One region of the Desulfomicrobium apsheronum genome, then DNA from elsewhere that is predicted to be linked to it. Evidence: predicted binding sites of a transcription regulator. Region 1 holds the regulator's gene; the other holds the start of a gene.
The links. The regulator sigma-54, encoded in region 1, starts transcription at its own class of promoters, with help from an activator protein. The targets are predictions, from matches to a motif close to CTGGCACGGNNNNTGCTT.

Region 1 (9,750 bases):
AGCATGGGCAGGTTCGCCCCGGACAGGACGTCGACCTTGCCCGGCTGAAGCAGAGACAGGCTGATGTTGGACGGCGTGCCGCCGAACATGTCGGTCAGGATGATGACGCCGTCACCCGTTTCCATCTGCTTGACGGTGTACTTGAGGTCCGAAAGCAGGGCGCTCATTTCCACGGTTCCTTCCACGGCTATGTGGGCACACTGTTCCTGCGGCCCTAAAATCGTCTGGGCCGCTTCAAGCAGATATTTGCCAAACTGGCCATGGGTCACCACGATCACTCCAACCATTACTCCTCCAGATTATCCAAGACTGAAATGCCGATGTTCGACAGATACGTTGAAGCCCTGTTCGCCCAGATGTGCCAGAACGGCCTCGGTCACGGCCACGGACCTGTGGCGGCCGCCCGTGCATCCGAAAGCCATGGTCAGGCGGTAACGCCCTTCCAGCGCATAAAGCGGCAGGGTGAAATCAAGAAATTCCAAAAGCCGACGCAGGTATTCGCGCCCGGGGTTGCTGTCCAGCACGTACCGGGCGATGGCTTCGTCTTTTCCGGACATGGGGCGCAGGGCCTCGTCGAAATAGGGGTTGGGCAGGAAGCGCAGGTCCGTAACCATGTCCGCCTCGGCCGGGGCCCCGTACTTGAAGCCAAAAGAGATGAGATGCACGCGCATGCCCTGGCTGCGGGAAGAGAGACTCTCCCACTTGTCCTGAATGACCCTTCTTAGATCGTGCACCGAATAATGCGACGTGTCGATGACCAGATCAGCCTGGGCGCGGATGGGTTCCAGTATTTCCCGTTCCCGCTCCAGCGCCCCCTCCAGCCCCAAGTTGCCCGAGGCCAGGGGATGCGGACGGCGGGTGGTGGCGTATCTGCGCAGCAGGATCTGGTTGGAGGAATCCGTGAAGAGAATGGTCGGCCGCACGGAAAACTTCTGGACATCAAGCAGCACTTCCTTCCACTGACCCACAAAGTCGGGTTGGCGCAGATCCATGCCCATGGCCAGCCCGGGGTAGTCCTTGGCGGAGGAGTTGAAGAACAGTTCGATGAGCGCCGGAGCCATGCGCGCCGGAAGTCCGTCCACGCAGAAAAAGCCCATGTCTTCAAAGACCTTGAGCGCCGTGCTTTTGCCTGAACCGGACATGCCGGAGACAATGACCACGTTTTTCTGTTCAGGTTGAGGCTGCATGGGGATACTCCGAATGCGTTCGTGCTAGACGGTCTGCAGCAGATGCCACAGTCCTTCCTGACCGGGGGAATTGGCAAAGGCCTGGCGGAACGATCCGTCTTTGAGCAGGCGGGAAACCGTGGCCAGGAGTTTCAAATGCAGGCCAACCACGTTTGAAGGAGCCAGCACCGTGAAAAAGATGCTGGCCGGCTTGTGGTCCAGGCTGGCAAAATCCACGCCTTCGTGGCTGCGGCCGACAATGACCAGAACCTGATCGATGCTGTCCAGCTTGCCATGAGGGATGGCGATGCCGTCTCCGATGCCGGTGGTCCCGAGCATTTCCCGGTCCATGAGGACCTGGGTCACGCGCTTGGGGTCAAGATCGGGGTATTTGGTCGACAGCGTCGAAACGAGTTCGGCCAGGACCTCGGTTTTGGTCCTGGCCGAGAGGTCGGAGATGATCAAATCCTTGTCCAGGTATTCAGCAAGCTTCATTCCCTATACCCCGGGGTCGATCAAACCGAAATCGCCGGTTTTGCGTCGGTAAATGACATTGATCCTTTCGCTTTCGGCGTTGAGGAATACGAGGAATTCGTTGTCCGAGCTTTCAAGCTGCAGCGCTGCTTCTTCAACGATCATGGGCTTGGGCGAGAAGTCATCGGTTTTTTGGATGACGGGCTTGCGCCTGGTGTCCGCGTCGTCGTCAAAACTCGCGGCGTCCATGCGGGGGCTGTCGCTGCCGCCCTTGCGTCGGCTCTTGTCCTTATCGCGGGTCTTGCGCATCTGGGCTTCAAGCTTGTCCCAGACGAGGTCGACGGTGGAGTACATGTCCTCGCTGTCTTCGCGGGCGGAGATATGCACGTTCTTTCCAGTCAGCACTATATCGGCGACATGCCGGAATTTCTCCACTTCGAGATTGACCTGCAGCTCAGCGTCGGGGGTGCCGGCCATGAATTTGGCGAGCTTGCCGAAGCGGTCCTTGGCGTATTTGCGCAGATGGTCGGAAGGATCGAAGTTTTTGAAATTGAAGGTAATCCTCATGGAAGCCTCCTCGATTGTTGAGGGTCAGCCCTTTTTGCCGTCCGAAAGGGGCGGCCCAAAGGGCGGGATATCAAAAAACCTGTTTTCGCTTTGATGAGGAATCGATCCCCAGCACCGCGCGATATTTGGCCACTGTTCGCCGGGCGATGTTCACATCCAGCCGTTCCTTCAGCACCGAAGCGATTTTTTCATCGCTGTAGGGGTGCTTCGGGTCTTCCTCGCTGACCATTTTCTTTATGATGGCCTTGACCGATTCGGATCCGACCTGGGTTCCATCATCCATTTCCAGCGCGGAATTGAAGAAAAATTTCAGTTCCATGATGCCGTGCGGGGTGGCCACGTATTTGTTCGTGGTGATCCGGCTGACCGTGGACTCGTGCATTTCGATGTCATCGGCTACATCCTTGAGGATGAGCGGTTTGAGCTTGGTCACCCCGTGTTCAAAAAAGCCCCGCTGAAACCTGACAATGCTTTCAACCACTTTATATAATGTTCTTTGCCTTTGGTGCAAGCTCTTCATGAGCCACATGGCGGAGCGCATCTTGTCGTGCAGATATTCACGGTCCGGGCCTTTGACGGCCAGGTGCATGTCGTCCATGTAGTACGGGCTGAGCTGCAACTTGGGCAGGCCGTCGTCGTTCATGACGATGACGAAATCCCCTTCGTATTCGTACACGAAAACATCCGGGCTGACATATATGGTGCTCTCGCTGCCGTAACTGGCGCCCGGCATGGGGTCCAGGGACTGGATTATGTCCAGATAGGCCTTGAGATCCTCCATCTGGATCTTGAACTTGCGCAGGAGCGGTTTGTAGCGGCGCTTTTCGATGTCTTCGAGATGTTCCCCCACCAGGGAGATCAGGATGGGATCGTCCTGGCCCAGCATTTCCAGCTGGATGAGCAGGCATTCCCGAGGAGAGCGCGCGGCCACGCCCACGGGATCGAAGCGCTGCAGACGATGCAGCATGGACTCCACCAGGGCCAGGGGAGAGAGCGTCTCGGAGGCGATGTCCTCGGCGGTGCTCATCAGGTAGCCCTGGGAATCGAGGTTGCCGATGATGGCCTCGCCGATCATCTCCTCTTCTTCGGTGATGTTGGACAGACAGAGCTGCCACAGCAGATGACCATCCAGGGAAGGCTTGCCCGAGAGCCTGGCCTCGTAGGACATCATCTCCTCAAGGGCCTCGGTCTCCTTGAACTGCACTTGCTTGGCGGTGCTTGAAAAATCGCCGAGGTAGTTTTCCCAGTCCGCGTTGCGCATCAGCTCCGCGTCTTCGTAGGAAGTTTCCGGGCGTGTTTCTGCCGGAGCCTGGATTTCGTGCTCTTCTGAAATTTCCTTGACCCCCTCCTCAAGCATGGGGTTCTCAAGCAACTCCTGCTGAACGGCTTCGAGAAGCTCGAATCTGGAGAGCTGAAGCAGCTTGATGGCCTGCTGCAGCTGCGGTGTCATGACCAGCTGCTGCGTCAGCTTGAGGTTTTGTCGGAGTTCAAGGCCCATAATTGATTTGGTTTCACCGTGTCAGAGGATTGCAGGCTAAAAAACTACCCAGTAACGAATCTGCCATAAAGCTTAGGTCCTGGCAATCCTTGGAAAATCGTGTCCGCTAGAGGCTGAATCCTTCACCGAGGTAAACCTTGCGCGCACCCGGGTCGGCGACGATCTCTTCCGGGCTGCCGTTCAGGATGATGCGGCCGTCGTGGACAAGGTACGCACGGTCGCAGATCTGGAGCGTTTCGCGAACATTGTGGTCGGAGATGAGCACGCCGATGTTCTTGTCGCGAAGGTCCCGGATGATGGCCTGGATGTCGTCCACGGCCAGGGGATCGATGCCGGCGAAGGGTTCGTCCAGGAGGATGAATTTTGGATTCTGGATCAGGGCGCGGGCAATTTCCAGCCTGCGGCGTTCTCCGCCGGACAGAAAGGCGGCCAGCTGTCCTTCAAGGCGGGTGATCCCCAGTTCATCGAGCAGCCTGTCCGCCGTGTGCTTTTGCTCGTCGCGTGAGAATCCCGAATATTCGAGAATCAGTTGCAGGTTCTGACGCACGGTCAGTTTGCGAAAGATTGAGCTTTCCTGCGGCAGGTAGCTCATGCCCGCGCGGGCCCTTTTGTGCAGGGGCCAGCGGGTTATGTCCTGGCCGTCCAGGAGGACCTGTCCCCGCGTGGGCCGCACGATGCCCGCGAGCATGTAGAAGGTGGTCGTCTTGCCTGCCCCGTTGGGCCCCAGGACGCCAACCACTTCGCCCTGGCTCACGTCAAGCTCGATGTCGTGCACGACATCCCTGGCTCCGTAACGCTTGGCCAGATTCTGACCGGTCAGGGTGGTCACTGCCCAAGCCCCTGGTTGCCGGCGGGAGTGTTGAAGATGGCCTCGACCCGTCCCTTGCCGCCCAGGACCTCGCTGCGGTTTTCCTTGATGTAGAGCTTTATGACCTCGCCTTGGATCTTGTTGGCGCCTTCCATGAGCATGGGGCTGTCTTCCATGGTCAGTAGGTCCTTGTCGGCTTCGTAGGTGGCCTTTCCGCAGGTGCCGGTGCGGCCCTTGTCCGCTTTTATGCGCACGTTGCCCTTGGCGATGATTTTCTTGATGGCTCCCTGCTCGTCAGGCACGCTCTGGGTGGCGTTCTTGGCGCCATCCTTTTTTTCCAGCAGCACGGTCAGCGTGTCGGACCAGAGCTGGATGTCCTGACGAATGACATACACGGAGCCGGTGAAAATCACTTGGTCCCCTTTCTGGGTGTAGGTCATGGTGTCGGAAGTGATCTTGACCGGGACGGTCTCGGCCGCCCAGAGAGGCGTCGCACAGGCGAGGAAGAGAAGAATTATGAGTGAACGCATTTGGTAACCCGCTTGTCAGTTCATGATGACCTGGACGTTGCCTTGGGCCAGGAAGTCCCCTGTGTCCAGAAAATATGTCAGGGTGTCCGAGCGGCCCTGCATGGATTCGCCAGTCAGTTCAACCGTGCCGCCGAGCACGAGTGTGCGGTTTTGTCCTGTGTAGTCAAGGGTCTCGGAGCGCATCTCGTATTGGCCCTGGGTGCCGTTGACCCCATCCCACATTCTGGCCCGGTCCTCTTTTTGCCAGACCTGCCCCCTGGGCGCCCGAACTTCGATGGGTTCCCCGCCTTCTTCGCCCCAATAGACGATGATCGGGGCGGCGAGCGTCAGTTCATCGCCGTTTTCGGAGTAGTCGGCGCCGGTGGCGCTCAGGTTCCAGAGCTTCTTGCCGTCCTTGCCCTGGCTCAGGTTTACGCCTTTGAGGCTCAGGTCCACATCCAGATTCCGGATCGACGGATTGTCCAGACGCTCGGGCCAGAGCAGGCGTTTGCCGAGCATCGCGATTCCGGCCAGAACGACAAGGGCCAAAAGCCCGACCAACAGTCGCTTCATTCCCGGACCCAGTCCTGCCAAAGGGCTTCGAGTTTGCCCTGGGCGCGCAGGATGAAATCTATGGCTTCGCGCACGGCACCCTGGCCTCCCATGGATCTGGTGGTCCAGGCCGCGAGTTTCAATATCTCGGGGCGGGCGTTGGGGACGGCGATGGGCAGCCCGACCAGGGACATAGGCGCCGCATCGACCCAGTCGTCACCGACATAGGCCATCTGCGCCAAGGGGATGCCCGTCTCTTCGGAAATCCGGCGCAGGATCGGGGCCTTGCGGTGATGGCCGGGATAGTAATGGCTGATGCCAAGCTCCGTGACCCGCCTGCGCACTGCCGGGGAATCAAGGCCGGTGATGACCGCGAATTCGATGCCGGCCTGCGGGGCCATCTTGATGGCCAGTCCGTCCTGGACGTTGAAGCGTTTCATCACGCAGCCTGATTCGTCATAATAGAGGCCGCCGTCGGTGAGCACCCCGTCCACGTCCAGGATGATCAGACGCACGTCCCGGGCGAGGAGTTCAGCATTCATTTGGGATGCTCCAGATGGCCGCCAGCTCCGAGAGAAGGGTGCGTGCCTTGGCCAGGGGCCAGGAATTGGGGCCGTCGCAGAGGGCCTTGTCCGGGTCCGGATGGATCTCCATGAAGAGGCCCTGGCAGCCGCAGGCCACGGCAGCCCGGGCCAGCGGCGGCACGAACTCGCGCTGGCCGCCGGAGGACGTGCCCTGTCCGCCGGGCAGTTGCACGGAGTGGGTGGCGTCGAAGATCACGGGGCAGCCGAACTGCTTCATGATGACCAGGGAGCGAAAATCCACGACCAGATTGTTGTAGCCGAACATGGATCCGCGCTCGGTCAGCCAGATGCGCTCGAATCCTTCGGAGCGGATTTTTTCCACCGGTCCCTGCATGTCCCAGGGTGCCATGAACTGTCCTTTCTTGATGTTCACGATGCGCTCGGTGCGCGCGGCGGCGAGCAGCAGATCGGTCTGGCGGCAAAGGAAGGCAGGAATCTGAAGCACGTCGGCCACCTCGGCCACCAGGGATGCCTGGCGCGGCTCGTGGATGTCCGTGATCACGGGCAGCCCGGTGCGGCTCTTGATCTGGGCCAGCCAATCGAGCCCCATGTCCAGCCCTGGTCCGCGGAAGCTCGCTCCGGCCGTGCGGTTGGCCTTGTCATAGGAACTCTTGAAGATGAGCGGCAGATTCAGATCGCGCGCGATGGCCTGCAATTCGACGGCCACGGTCATGGCCATGTCCAGGCTTTCGAGCACGCAGGGTCCGGCGATGAGAAAGGGGCGGCCGGCGACCAGGGTGGAGCAGTCAATCATGTTGTTACTCGGCTTTCTTGTTGGCCACGGCCGCGCGAATGAATTCGCGGAACAGCGGATGTGGCTGCATGGGGGTGGAGGTGAATTCCGGATGGAACTGGCAACCCAGGAACCACGGATGATCCTTGATTTCCACTATTTCAACCAGGCTCTTGTCCGGGGACAGGCCGCTGATGGTCAGCCCTGCTTCCTCGAAACGGCTCTGGTAGGCGCTGTTGAATTCGTAGCGGTGGCGATGACGTTCCGAAACCTCGACCGCGCCGTAGGCTTCAAAGGCGCGGGTGTCTTTCTCGATCACGCAGGGGTAGGCGCCAAGACGCATGGTTCCGCCTTTTTCACTCGTCATGTCGCGGCGTTGCACGCACTTCTTGCGGAAATCGAACCACTCCTTCATCAGATAGATGACCGGATCCGGAGTGGTCAGGTCGAACTCCTCGGAGTTGGCCTTGGTCAGGCCCATGACGCTTCTGGCGTACTCGATGACCGCGCACTGCATGCCAAGGCAGATGCCGAAGAAGGGGGTCCTGTTTTCGCGGGCATGGGTGATGGCCGCGATCTTGCCTTCTACGCCGCGGATGCCGAAGCCGCCGGGAACGAGGATGCCGTCGGCCTCGGCGAGGGTCTCGGCCACGTTTTCGGCGGTGATTTCCTCGGAATTGACGTACAGGAAGCGGATGGCCGCGTTGTTGGCCACGCCGCCATGGGTCAGGGCCTCATGCAGGCTCTTGTAGGCTTCCTTCAAGTCCACGTACTTGCCGACGATGGCAATGGTGACCTCTGACGTTGGATGGTGCAGGTTGTAGACGAGATTCTTCCATTCCTGCAGGTCCGGATTCTTGGCGGCCAGTCGCAGGAGAATGGCGATTTTCTGGTCAACACCTTCATTATAAAGGGTCAGGGGCAGTTCGTAGATGTGGTTTACGTCTATGGCGGTGAAGACCGCGTCCTGGTCCACGTTGCAGAACAATGAAATTTTGCGTTTGATGTCGTCGCCAAGGTCCACTTCGGAGCGGCAGAGGATGATGTCCGGCTGGATGCCAAGGCTGCGCAGTTCCTTGACGGAATGCTGGGTGGGCTTGGTTTTGAGCTCGCCGGCGGTCTTGATGTAGGGCACCAGCGTGAGGTGGATGTAGAGGACGTTGTCCTTGCCGAGGTCGGCCCGCAACTGGCGGATGGCTTCCAGGAAGGGCAGGCCCTCGATGTCGCCCACGGTGCCGCCAATCTCGACCAGGGTCACGTCCAGGTCGTCGCTGGCCAGGCTCAGGATGGACGACTTGATCTCGTCGGTGATGTGCGGGATGACTTGGACCGTGCCGCCCAGGTAGTCGCCGCGACGTTCCTTGGTGATGACGGTATTGTAGATGCGCCCGGACGTGTAGTTGTTGCGCTGACTCAAGTGGGTGCCGAGGTAGCGCTCGTAGTGCCCAAGGTCCAGATCCGTTTCGGCTCCGTCGTCGGTGACGTAGACTTCGCCGTGCTGGAAGGGGTTCATGGTGCCCGGGTCGACGTTGATGTACGGGTCAAGCTTCTGGATGGATACCCGAAGCCCCCGCGCTTTTAGAAGAGCCGCGATGGATGCGGCGGCCAGTCCTTTACCCAGAGAGGACAATACCCCGCCGGTCACAAAAATGAATTTGGTGTTCATCGCTGCCTCGCTCACCTGAATATTTCTTCGGTCTGAATCCGCGCTTGGCGCGGCCAGACATGGTCCACAAAACAAATGGGCCACCTGTCGGCAGCCCGAAAATTGACATCCGTATGTCCGCTGGAACATTTGGCAGCGGACTTCCTGCTTGTCAAGCGGCCCCTGGTGTCCTGCAAACACCTTGGGTTCAATAGCAGAAAGAACGCCGAGTGCAAACAGTCGGAAAGGGCGATTTTCAGGCTTGCGCCTGTTTTGCTTGGACTGTAATGGGCTTGGGTACTTAATCAAACAGCTCGGCTACGGCCGATTTTGGAGGGGTGATGGCTCAGGTCAAAACATTGGTAATTACCGGCTACGGTACGAATTGCGAGCGGGAATGCGCCTTTGCGGCGGATCAGGCTGGTTCGGACCAGACCACCATCGCTTATTTTTCCGATCTGACGGCGGACAAGATCACCTTGACCGACTACAATTTTCTGATCCTGCCCGGAGGTTTTCTCGACGGCGACGATCTCGGCTCGGCCCAGGCCGCAGCGTTGCGCTGGCGGCACATGCTGACCAAGAGCGGCAAGTCCCTCATGGAGGAGCTTAAGCGCTTCCTTGACGCGGGCGGCCTCATCCTTGGCATCTGCAACGGCTTTCAGTTGCTGGTCAAGCTGGGTCTTCTTCCCGCTCTTGATGGCGCCTACTTCACCCGCCAGGTCTCGCTCAGCCACAACGATTCGGCCAAGTACGAGGACCGCTGGGTGACGCTGAAGATCAACGCGGAGTCTCCCTGCGTTTTCACCAAGGGGCTCGATTATCTTTACGTCCCCGTCCGTCACGGCGAGGGCAAGCTCGTTCCTGGTGACGACACGACCCTCTCCCGCCTGCAGGAGCAGAATCTCATCGCCCTGCAATACGTGGATCCGCAGACCCGGGAAGTGACCCAGGAGTATCCGGCCAATCCCAATGGCTCGCCGCTTGGCATCGCCGGACTGACCGATCCTTCCGGCCGAATCCTCGGGCTCATGCCTCACCCCGAGGCCTACAATCATCCCACCAACCATCCGCGCTGGACCAGGGGTGAGACTTCCACTCTGGGCACGGAACTGCTCAAGGGCGGGATCGAATATCTGAAGGCCAGATAGGACGGTTTGAAAACGTGTCCAAAGAGGATGCAAAGATCATTGACAGCGCCCCCATGACTTTCT
Region 2 (9,750 bases), on a different contig from region 1:
CCGAACCGTTCCACTCGCGCGACCTACCCGTACCTGCTGGACATCCAGTCCGATCTTCTGGACGACCTGCGCACAACTGTCGTCATCCCCCTGTCTCCGCTCCGTCTTGCCGGCAAGGCCGCCATCTCCAGGCTTTGCCCGGTGCTGGACATCGACGGCGAATCGTTCGTCGCACTCACGCAGCAACTGGCCGGTGTGGACAGAAAAACCCTCGGCAAGGTGGTCTGCGATCTTGGCCGCTATCGATCAGACATCATCGCCGCCCTGGATTTCATCGTTTCAGGCATCTGAAACCCTCGCGAAACAAAATGCGGCGACCCGGAAACCGGATCGCCGCCGCACGAAGAAAGTTGAAAATCATGGATTCCCGCCTGCGCGGGAATGACTTGGCAGCAGTGCGCCCGCCACATTATTTCCCTAGCATTTCACCCGAAAAGACGACCCGCGCAACTCGCGTTACCAGCGGGCCGGGGTGTTTCGGGGCGGGGCCGTCGACTGTCTGACTGATCCAGGCATCGTTTGCTTCCCCGCTGCTCCACCGCCCAAAGCGCAAAACAAAGTTCCCCGCACGCAGCGGGGAAGCATTACGAGGCCGGAGAAGGAGTTTCGGCGGTCCCGACCCGAAACGCACCGGATCGCGGCCGCACGAAGAAACACGAAGAAACAAGATCCCTTCGGCGGACAAGTCATTTCAAGAAGTTGAAAATCATGGATTCCCGCCTGCGCGGGAATGACTTGGCAGCAGTGCGCCCAACCACTTTATTTCCCTCGCGTTTCGATCAAAAAAGCCCCCGACACGCTTCCTCTCTATGACCATTTTCCAGCCACAGTCTCTTCCATCAGCCTAAATATCGATCTTGGTCCCCGAATACGTGAACGCATTCCTGTTCATCTTGATGAACGAACCCTTGTCGATACCCACTGCCTTGCCGCACTGACACCAGACCTTGCCGTCCCGCTCCTCCAGAATCCAGACCTTCTCGATCCGCTCCCGGTGGCAGCGCAACACCTCGCCCGGTCCCAGCTTGCGATAGCGCCACAATTTCTTGCGGCACGCGGCGCACTTGATGATCAGCATTATTCCGGCACGCGCTCCATCCCGGCCCATTTCGGTTCGTGCAGGGGCAGGATGTGGTCGGCCAGGGTCTTGGCCCGAACCAGGGTTTCGTAGGCTTCGTAGGCATTGACGTGGGTGCCGGGGGGGATGACCTCCATCTCCATGGCCGTGACCGCCTTGGGGGGATAAAGATTTTCCAGAATGGTGCAGAATCCGCAGATGAGGACGCTGCCCTTGTCCGTCTCCACGCGCACGGACATGCCGCCTTCGGTGTGGGCCGGGGTGTGAATCATGGTGATACCGGGCACGATCTCCGTGTCGCCCGTCAGAGCCACGATCTGACCGTTCTCCTCCGCCTCCTCGATGTAGTCCTCCAGATAACGGAAATCGAGAGGGTGCGGGTCGTGGATGCGCGCAAGCTCCTTTTCGTGGACGTAGATCTTCGCGTTCACGCATCGTGCGTCGTTCTCGCAGTGATCGTTATGCAGGTGGGTGTGCAGAACGATGTCGATGTCCTCGGGCGTCAGGCCGTAACGGGCCAGCCCCTCGTCGAAGGTATGGATCTTCCCGCCGATGGCCTTTTCCCGCTCCTCTGAGATCACCGGGTGCATCTCCCCCGTATCCACCAGGATCTTCCTGTCCCCGCCTTCCAGATACCAGCAGTAGATGGGGATGGTGTAGGGCGTGCCGTAATCGTGCTGATAGGTCATCATGCCTTTGTCGAAGACCTTGGTGCCCATGACGATGGGATGGATGGTGTAGGTCATGCATTGCTCCGCTGGATGGCGCCACGGCCGGAAAGCCGCGGCGCATGTGTGTCAAGGCTCGGACGTGTCCAAGCGGAATCCACTGTAGCCGGTGTGCACGGGACAGTCCAGATGATCGCGCAGATAGGCGATAGCCCCCTCCCCTGTGCAATGACACGGAACCAGCAGTTCGGGCTGCATGTCACGCAGGGCCTGCGCGGTCATTTCCAGCCGCTCCCGGCTGGCCGAGCCCAGGTGGAGACCGCCGATCACGGCGCGGATGCGGCTCTCGCCGGTGATCTCCCGCAGATGGGTGAGAGTGTTGATCAGGCCCGCGTGACAGCAGCCCAGGCAGACGATCAGCCCCTTGTCGGTGCTGATCCACAGGGCCTGGTCGTCGTCGACAGGGTCGGAACGCAGGCCATGGGGATCAAAATAGAACGGTCCCCCTGCGTCCTCGAAATCCGTCCACCTCGGAATGAAACCGCTCAGGCCGATCCCATCTCCGAGCAATTGCGCCCCGCCGTTCCAGAACATGCGCTCCACGGGCAGAGTTGCCAGGGCCCGCATCGAGAACATGGGCATGCGGATATCCCGGACCTCGCCGCCCGAGATGCTGTAGCGGGGCTCGGTCACGCCCGAATGGCAGTACACCCGCACTTTCGGCGCGGCCCCGAGCACCATGGGCACCGCGCCGGTATGATCGTAATGGCCATGGCTCAGGACCAGCGCGTCGGTGCGGCCCAGATCGATCCCAAGCGCATGGACGTTTTCGGCCAGGGCGGTGCCCTGGCCGGTGTCGAGCAAGATGTGCCCGTCGCCATGCTCTATCCACAAGGCGAAGCCATGCTCCGCCAGACATCCGAAGCCGGCCTGATTGTCGACCAGCACCGTCAGCACGGTCTTGTGCATGATGAATCTCCGTGATCAGGCATCCTGTTTGACGGTTGGCAGCTCCAAAAGCGGCGCGACAACACTGCGCATGAGTTCCGCCGTCGGGCTTGCGGCATGGTGCATGACAAACGCCTGCCCCATGTCACCGGCTTCGGCCACCATCGGATCGATGGGGATGGAACCGAGAAAGGGAACGCCCATGTCCTCGGCCATGAGCCGTCCGCCGCCGGAACGCAGGATATGGGTCAATTCTCCGCACTTGGGACACACGAATCCGCTCATGTTCTCGACCACGCCCAGCACCTTCATGCCGACCTGCGCGCAGAAAGTGATGGACTTGCGCACGTCCATGGCCGCCACGCGCTGCGGCGTGGTCACCACCACGGCTCCGTCGATGGGGTTGATGAGCTGACAGATGGACAGGGGCTCGTCGCCGGTGCCGGGAGGCGCGTCGATGATCAGGTAATCCAGATCGCCCCAGGCCACGTCCTTCAGAAATTGCTTGATGACGTTGCCCTTGACCGGACCGCGCCAGATGACCGCGTCGTCGGGATTGCGCAACAGAAAGCCCATGGACATGACCTTGAGGTGCCCAAGCTCCACCGGGACGAGGCCGTCGGGACCGGCTTCGATGTTCGCCCCTTCCAGGCCGAGCATGGTCGGCACGCTGGGGCCATGGATGTCGACATCGAGGAGTCCGACCTTCTTGCCCGCGAGCATGAGTCCCATGGCCAGGTTTACGGCCACGGTGCTCTTGCCCACGCCGCCCTTGCCGGACATGACCATGATCTTGTGCCCGATATGGCACAGCCGGGATTGCAGGGCCCGACGGTCCTCGAAATCCTGATCGTTCTCACCCAGCTCGCGCTTGGCCGCCGAGCAGCTGGAATCCTTGCATGAATCGCACGTACTGGCCCTGGGGGCGCTGTTTTCCATATTCTCCATTCAGTTACTCCACGATACGCGGTTAGTTGTTCAATTTTTTTCAAACGGCGGACGAACCGCCCTTGCCCGAATCCTTCTCCGGATCGCCACGCAAATCCCTGCCTCGCCTGTTGCGGATTCGCGCGCCGCCCGGCGCCCCCTCCGCCCAGCCCTCAGGGCTCCGAGGGCCCGAGCCCGGCCTTGCCGGGAATGGTTCCGGATCTGCCCTGCGTGACTGCTGCATGCCCCTTTGACGTCCAAAGCCCCTGCCTCGGCAGCCGGGCATGTCAAATCTTTCATCCAGATCGCCACGCTCCCAGGCCGTGATGACCCGTTCCAGATCACCGGTCACGAAACCGACAACCTTGATTCCTCCGGCCGCAAGGGCTTCTTGCATGGGCCTGGAAATGGCCCCGCAAATGAGCGTCCCAACATCCAGACGAAGCAGGTCCTCGGCCCTGTGCAAAGGCTCGCCGCGCGACAGGACATGCTCTTCCCGCTTACGGCCCCCTTCGGCCAACACAAGGATGCGCCCGCCGACGTCAAAGACCGGCGCGATACGATCCTGCCATTGATGCAAGGCAATGCGCGACATTATGGCTCCTCTTTCCCTCTTGCGAAGCATGAGGCGTGCCGCCGGACGGACGCATATGAAAAACGGATAATACACTGATAATAAAGAATATCATGCGAAAAAGAAAAAACATGGAGGGGCGCAAACGCACCACAAGGGAACAAATGAGTAGCACCATGGCTACTCTTTCGGGGAGGATCGGCCGTCGCGTTCGGGCAAGGCCATGCCGAGGCGCTTCATGCGCCGAAAGAGCGTGGTTTTGTGGATGCCCAGCTCGCGTGCCGCTGCCAGGCGATTGAAGTCGTTGCGCTCCAGAGCCGCGTGAATGGCCTGCCTGTCGAGCATGTCGTGCATGGCGCGGCCCTCGCCGAAGTGTCCACGAGGGGCCAGCAGGGTCAATTCGTCCGGCAGGTGGTCGATGTCGATACGCCCTTCGCCGCAAAGCACAAAGGCCCTCTCGATGCAGTTCTCAAGCTCCCGGATGTTGCCCGGCCAGTCATGCGCCATGAGCAGGGACAGGGCCTCGGTGCTGATGCCCGTGACCGTGCGCCCCTGGATGCGGTTCAGGCGGCGGATGAACTGCTCCACCAGCAGCGGCAGATCGTCCTTGCGCTCACGCAAAGGGGGCAACTCCAGCCGGATGACATTGATGCGGTAATAGAGGTCCTCGCGGAAATCACCGGCCCGAATCAGCTCCGCCAGATTGCGATTGGTGGCCACAATGACTCGGGCGTCGGTGGATTCGGTCCTGGAGGACCCCAGCGGTTCGAAGGTGCGCTCCTGCAATACGCGCAACAGCCGCACCTGCAGGGCCGGACTGATTTCCCCGATCTCATCCAGAAAAATCGTCCCGCCCCGGGCCTGGGCAAAACGGCCCAGCCGGTCGCGGTTTGCCCCGGTGTAAGCCCCGGCCTTGACCCCGAAGAGTTCGGACTCAAGCAATGTATCCGGCAGAGCCGCGCAGTTGACGGCGATGAAAGGTCCACCGGCATGAGCGCTCAGGGAATGGATGGTGCGGGCGAAGAGTTCCTTGCCGGTGCCGGTTTCCCCGGTGAGCAGGACCGTGCTGGGGCTGGCGGCGATGGCCGGCAGCATGGAGAAGAGCTTGTGCATGCGCGGACTGCGGCTGAAGAGCTCGCCGACATGGTAGCGGCCTTCAAGTTCGCGCTTCAATGCGTCGATTTCCGAAAGATCGCGGAATGTTTCGGCTCCGCCCATGACCTGGCCGTTCTCGTCGCGGAACACCGCCGTGGACACGCTGATGGGGATGCGTTCCCCTTGCGCCGTGATGATATATCCGCAGGTGCCGATGCGCGGCCTGCCGCTCGCAAGCGTATCCTGCAGGGGGCAGTTGTCGCCGCACAGGCTGGAACGGAAGACCTCGGAGCACAGGCGTCCGATGGCCTCGGAGCGGGGCACTCCGGTGATCTCTTCGGCGGCGCGATTGAAGGACGTGACGCGCCACTCAAGATCGACGGTGAACACCCCGTCGGAGATGCTCTCGAGGATGGCGTCCGTGGGCGTGCGCGTAGCGGGATTCTTTGTGGACGAGGACATGGCTTTTCTTGTCCCTCTCGGCAGGCTCGGTCAAGAGCGCATGAAAACAAAGAAGGGCGGAAAGGAGATGTTCCCTTCCGCCCCGCATGATGAATCAGGCCCGGTCTAAACCTTGGCGGCGGTCTTCAGGTCCGCGACGGCATCGGTAACTTCCCAGGGGAAGATGAAATCCTCGCGGCCGAAATGGCCGTAGCAGGCGCTCTTCCTGTAGATGGGCTGGATCAGGTTGAGTCTTTTGATGATGTAGTAGGGGCGCAGGTCGAAGACCGTGCGCACGGCCTTGGTCAGGACCTCATCCGGGACGACGCCCGTGCCCCCGGTGGTGACCAGCACGGAAACCGGCTCGGCCACGCCGATGGCGTAGGCGATCTGCACTTCGCAGGTGCCCGCCAGGCCCGCGGCCACGATGTTCTTGGCCACGTAACGGGCCATGTAGGCGCCGGAGCGGTCGACCTTGGACGGATCCTTGCCCGAGAAGGCGCCGCCGCCGTGGTTGCCCATGCCGCCGTAGGTGTCGTTGATGATCTTGCGTCCGGTCAGGCCGCAGTCGGCCAGGGGGCCACCAGCCACGAAACGGCCCGTGGTGTTGATGTAGATGCGGGTGTTCGCGTCCATCATGTCCGCGGGCATGACCTTGGCGATGACCTCGCGCTTGATGCCCTCGACGATTTCCTCGTAGGTCACCTCGGGGGTGTGCTGGGAGGAGACGACCACGTTGTCGATGCGCACGGGCTTGCCCTTGCGGTACTCGACGGAGACCTGGGTCTTGCCGTCGGGACGCAGGAAATTCAGGATGCCGGACTTGCGCACCTCCGCCAGACGGCGACTCAGGCCGTGGGCGTAGTAGATGGGCGCGGGCATGAGCGCGCTCGTCTCCGTGGTGGCGTATCCGAACATCATGCCCTGGTCGCCGGCGCCCTGATCCTCGGGCTTGGCGCGGTCAACGCCCATGGCGATGTCCGGGGACTGCTTGTCGATGGAGGACAGCACCGCGCAGGTGTTGGCGTCAAAGCCCATGTCGGAGCTGACATAACCGATCTCGCGCACCGTGGAGCGCACAATCTCGGGCAGGTCGGCATAGGCTTCGGTCGTGATCTCACCGGCGATGACGGCCATGCCGGTGGTGACCAGGGTCTCGCAGGCCACGCGGGAGCGGGGATCCTGGGCCAGCAGGCAGTCCAGCACGGCGTCGGAGATCTGGTCCGCGATTTTATCGGGGTGTCCCTCGGTCACGGACTCGGACGTAAACAGATAATGATCGGCATTGAGAATCATGAAAAATCTCCTTCTTGCATGGGGAGGTTGTTAATAGCGGTAATGATCGGGCTTGTACGGACCGGTCACGGGCACTCCGATGTAATCGGCCTGCTCCGTGGACAGGGTCTCAAGCTCCACGCCCAGACGCGCCAGATGCAGGCGGGCCACTTCCTCGTCCAGAATCTTGGGCAGAATCATGACCTGCGGGGGATAATCGTTCTTGGCCAGATCGAGCTGGGCCAGAACCTGGTTGGTGAAGGAGTTGGACATGACGAAGCTGGGGTGGCCGGTGGCGCAACCCAGGTTCACCAGCCGGCCTTCGGCCAGGATGATGAGGCTCTTGCCGGAAGGCAGGGTCCATTTGTCCACCTGCGGCTTGACCGTGACCTTGGTGCAGCCCGGGGTATCTTCCAGGAAGCCCATGTCGATCTCGTTGTCGAAGTGGCCGATGTTGCAGATGATGGCCTCGTCCTTCATGGTCAGCATGTGCTCGCCGCGCACGACATGGTAATTGCCGGTGGCCGTGACGAAGATGTCCGCTTCCTGGCAACCCTTGACCATGGTCGTGACCTCGTAGCCTTCCATGGCCGCCTGCAGCGCGCAGATGGGGTCAACCTCGGTGATGAGCACGCGCGCACCGAAGCCGCGCATGGACTGGGCGCAGCCCTTGCCTACGTCGCCGTAGCCGCAGACCAGCACGACCTTGCCCGCGACCATGATGTCCGTGGCCCGCTTGATGCCGTCGGCCAGGGATTCGCGGCAACCGTAGAGGTTGTCGAACTTGGACTTGGTTACGGAGTCGTTGACGTTGAAGACCGGGAAAAGCAGCTCGCCGTTCTTGGCCATCTGATAGAGGCGATGCACGCCGGTGGTGGTCTCCTCGGACACGCCACGGATGCGGGCGGCGATCTTCGTCCACTTCTGGGGATCGGCCTTGGCGCTGACGATGAGCCGGTCGAGCACGCAGCGGAATTCCTTGTTGTCCGTGGTCCGAGAGAGCAGGGACGGATCCTTCTCGACCTTCACGCCTTCGTGCACGAGCAGGGTCGCATCCCCGCCGTCATCGACGATGAGGTCCGGACCAGTGCCGTCGGGCCAGGTCAGGGCCATCTCCGTGCACCACCAGTAATCTTCCAGGGTCTCGCCCTTCCAGGCGAAAACCTTGGCCAGGCCCTGCTCGACAATGGCGGCCGCAGCATGGTCCTGGGTGGAAAAAATGTTGCAGGAGGCCCAGCGCACATCCGCTCCCAGAGCGTGCAGGGTCTTGATGAGCATGGCCGTCTGGATGGTCATGTGCAGGCTGCCGGTCACGCGCAGGCCCTTCAGGGGCTTTTCGCTGCCGTACTTGTCGATGAGCGCCATAAGTCCGGGCATTTCGCGTTCGGACAGCTGCATTTCCTTGGATCCCCAATCGGCCAGACTCATGTCGGCGACCTTGTGATCAAGCTTTGGGTCAATGGGTAACGTCATGGTATCTCCTTTCCTTGGCTGTGGCCGTGGCCACCTGATGTTAAACTGAAAATTCTTCCCGGCGGGCGGTGATGACCATGAGGGTCAGCCCCAGATTGACGGGGTGTCGCTCGCAGCTCAGCTCCTGGAACCCGGCCTTCTCCATCCACGACTGCAGGTCGTCCGGGGAAAAACCGAGCCAGCGGTCGCCGTAGCGCGTGCGCAGGGTTTCGTTGTCGTGCAGCAGAAAATCCACCAGCACCGCCTGTCCTCCGGGGCGGACCACCCGGCCCATCTCGGCGATGCCGTCCTGGGGCGCGGCCAGATGGTGCAGCACCAGCGACATTATGGCCGCGTCCGCTTCTCCGTCGCGCAGGGGCAGATGTTCGAGGTCGCCGATGCGCAGGCTGACCTCAAGCCCCTCGGGCAGGAGCTTGGCCGCCGCGTCGAGCATGCGCGCAGAGTTGTCCACGCCGATGACGCATCCCGCTGCTCCGGCCAGATGCCCAAGCAGAAGGCCTGGGCCGCACCCCAGATCGACCACAGTACCCCGCTGCGTCTCGGCGGCGGCAAGGCGCTTCATGATGGCCGGCCCAAGCGCGAAATCGCCGAGCATTTCGCGGCTCAGGCGGTTCCAGTCCGAAGCGATGCCGTCAAAAAAGTGGGTCGTTGAGCGACGGCGATCGTTCAGGACCTGTGCGGCGCGGTCCAAATCCTGACGGTGCTCGGGCAAATCCTTGAGTCCTTCCAGCACGGCCGCAAGCAATGCGCGAGAGCCGTTGGCCGATGAAGACGAGTAGAAGGCCCACAAGCCATGGCGTTGGCAAGCCACCAGCCCGGCGTCCATGAGGATTTTCAGATGCCGCGAGATACGCGACTGGCCCATGTCCAGAACCTGCACGATCTCACCCACGTTGAGCTCGTGGGCGGCGAGCACGCCGATGAGGCGAAGCCTGGTTTCATCGGCCAGGGCCTTGGTCTGGGTCAGTAGTTTCATGAGTGGCGCATGTGGTTATTTTTATATATCAAGATATCCTGATATAGGCACGCCTACATGCCCGCCGTGCAAAGGTCAAGAACCAGTCTTGCCTGGCACCGGCAAGACGGTTACTTAATAAAGATGCATCAAAGACAAAAGAAAGTCCGCTCCGCGTCCGAGGCGCTCGGCACGGTCCTCGGCACGCCGGAGGCCGCCCTGGAGCTGGCCATTGCCCGGTTGTGGAGACACTGGCCCGAAATTCTCGGGGCGGAAATCGCCGAAATGATCCGCCCCCTGGGACACCGTAAAACCA

Region 2: BMZ40_RS10775 (NifB/NifX family molybdenum-iron cluster-binding protein) is a predicted target of sigma-54. The motif match lies at 4,241-4,258, and genes of this name have one in related genera.

What each region holds. Positions count from the first base shown of each region.
Region 1 covers NZ_FORX01000006.1:81,324-91,073, forward strand. Annotated here, with positions in the region: gene BMZ40_RS08165 (PTS sugar transporter subunit IIA) at 1-287, opposite strand, end outside; gene rapZ (RNase adapter RapZ) at 300-1,187, opposite strand; gene BMZ40_RS08175 (PTS sugar transporter subunit IIA) at 1,212-1,661, opposite strand; gene hpf (ribosome hibernation-promoting factor, HPF/YfiA family) at 1,665-2,207, opposite strand; gene rpoN (RNA polymerase factor sigma-54) at 2,278-3,705, opposite strand; gene lptB (LPS export ABC transporter ATP-binding protein) at 3,812-4,534, opposite strand; gene BMZ40_RS08195 (LptA/OstA family protein) at 4,531-5,043, opposite strand; gene lptC (LPS export ABC transporter periplasmic protein LptC) at 5,059-5,595, opposite strand; gene BMZ40_RS08205 (KdsC family phosphatase) at 5,592-6,116, opposite strand; gene kdsA (3-deoxy-8-phosphooctulonate synthase) at 6,106-6,912, opposite strand; gene BMZ40_RS08215 (CTP synthase) at 6,917-8,557, opposite strand; gene BMZ40_RS08220 (phosphoribosylformylglycinamidine synthase subunit PurQ) at 8,878-9,687, shown strand; gene tadA (tRNA adenosine(34) deaminase TadA) at 9,702-9,750, shown strand, end outside.
Region 2 covers NZ_FORX01000010.1:53,902-63,651, forward strand. Annotated here, with positions in the region: gene BMZ40_RS10750 (CcdB family protein) at 1-291, shown strand, start outside; gene BMZ40_RS10755 (hypothetical protein) at 845-1,078, opposite strand; gene BMZ40_RS10760 (N-acyl homoserine lactonase family protein) at 1,078-1,824, opposite strand; gene BMZ40_RS10765 (MBL fold metallo-hydrolase) at 1,876-2,715, opposite strand; gene BMZ40_RS10770 (Mrp/NBP35 family ATP-binding protein) at 2,731-3,642, opposite strand; gene BMZ40_RS10775 (NifB/NifX family molybdenum-iron cluster-binding protein) at 3,683-4,216, opposite strand; gene BMZ40_RS10780 (sigma-54 interaction domain-containing protein) at 4,376-5,752, opposite strand; gene metK (methionine adenosyltransferase) at 5,858-7,027, opposite strand; gene ahcY (adenosylhomocysteinase) at 7,058-8,479, opposite strand; gene BMZ40_RS10795 (ArsR/SmtB family transcription factor) at 8,520-9,455, opposite strand; gene BMZ40_RS10800 (DciA family protein) at 9,579-9,750, shown strand, end outside.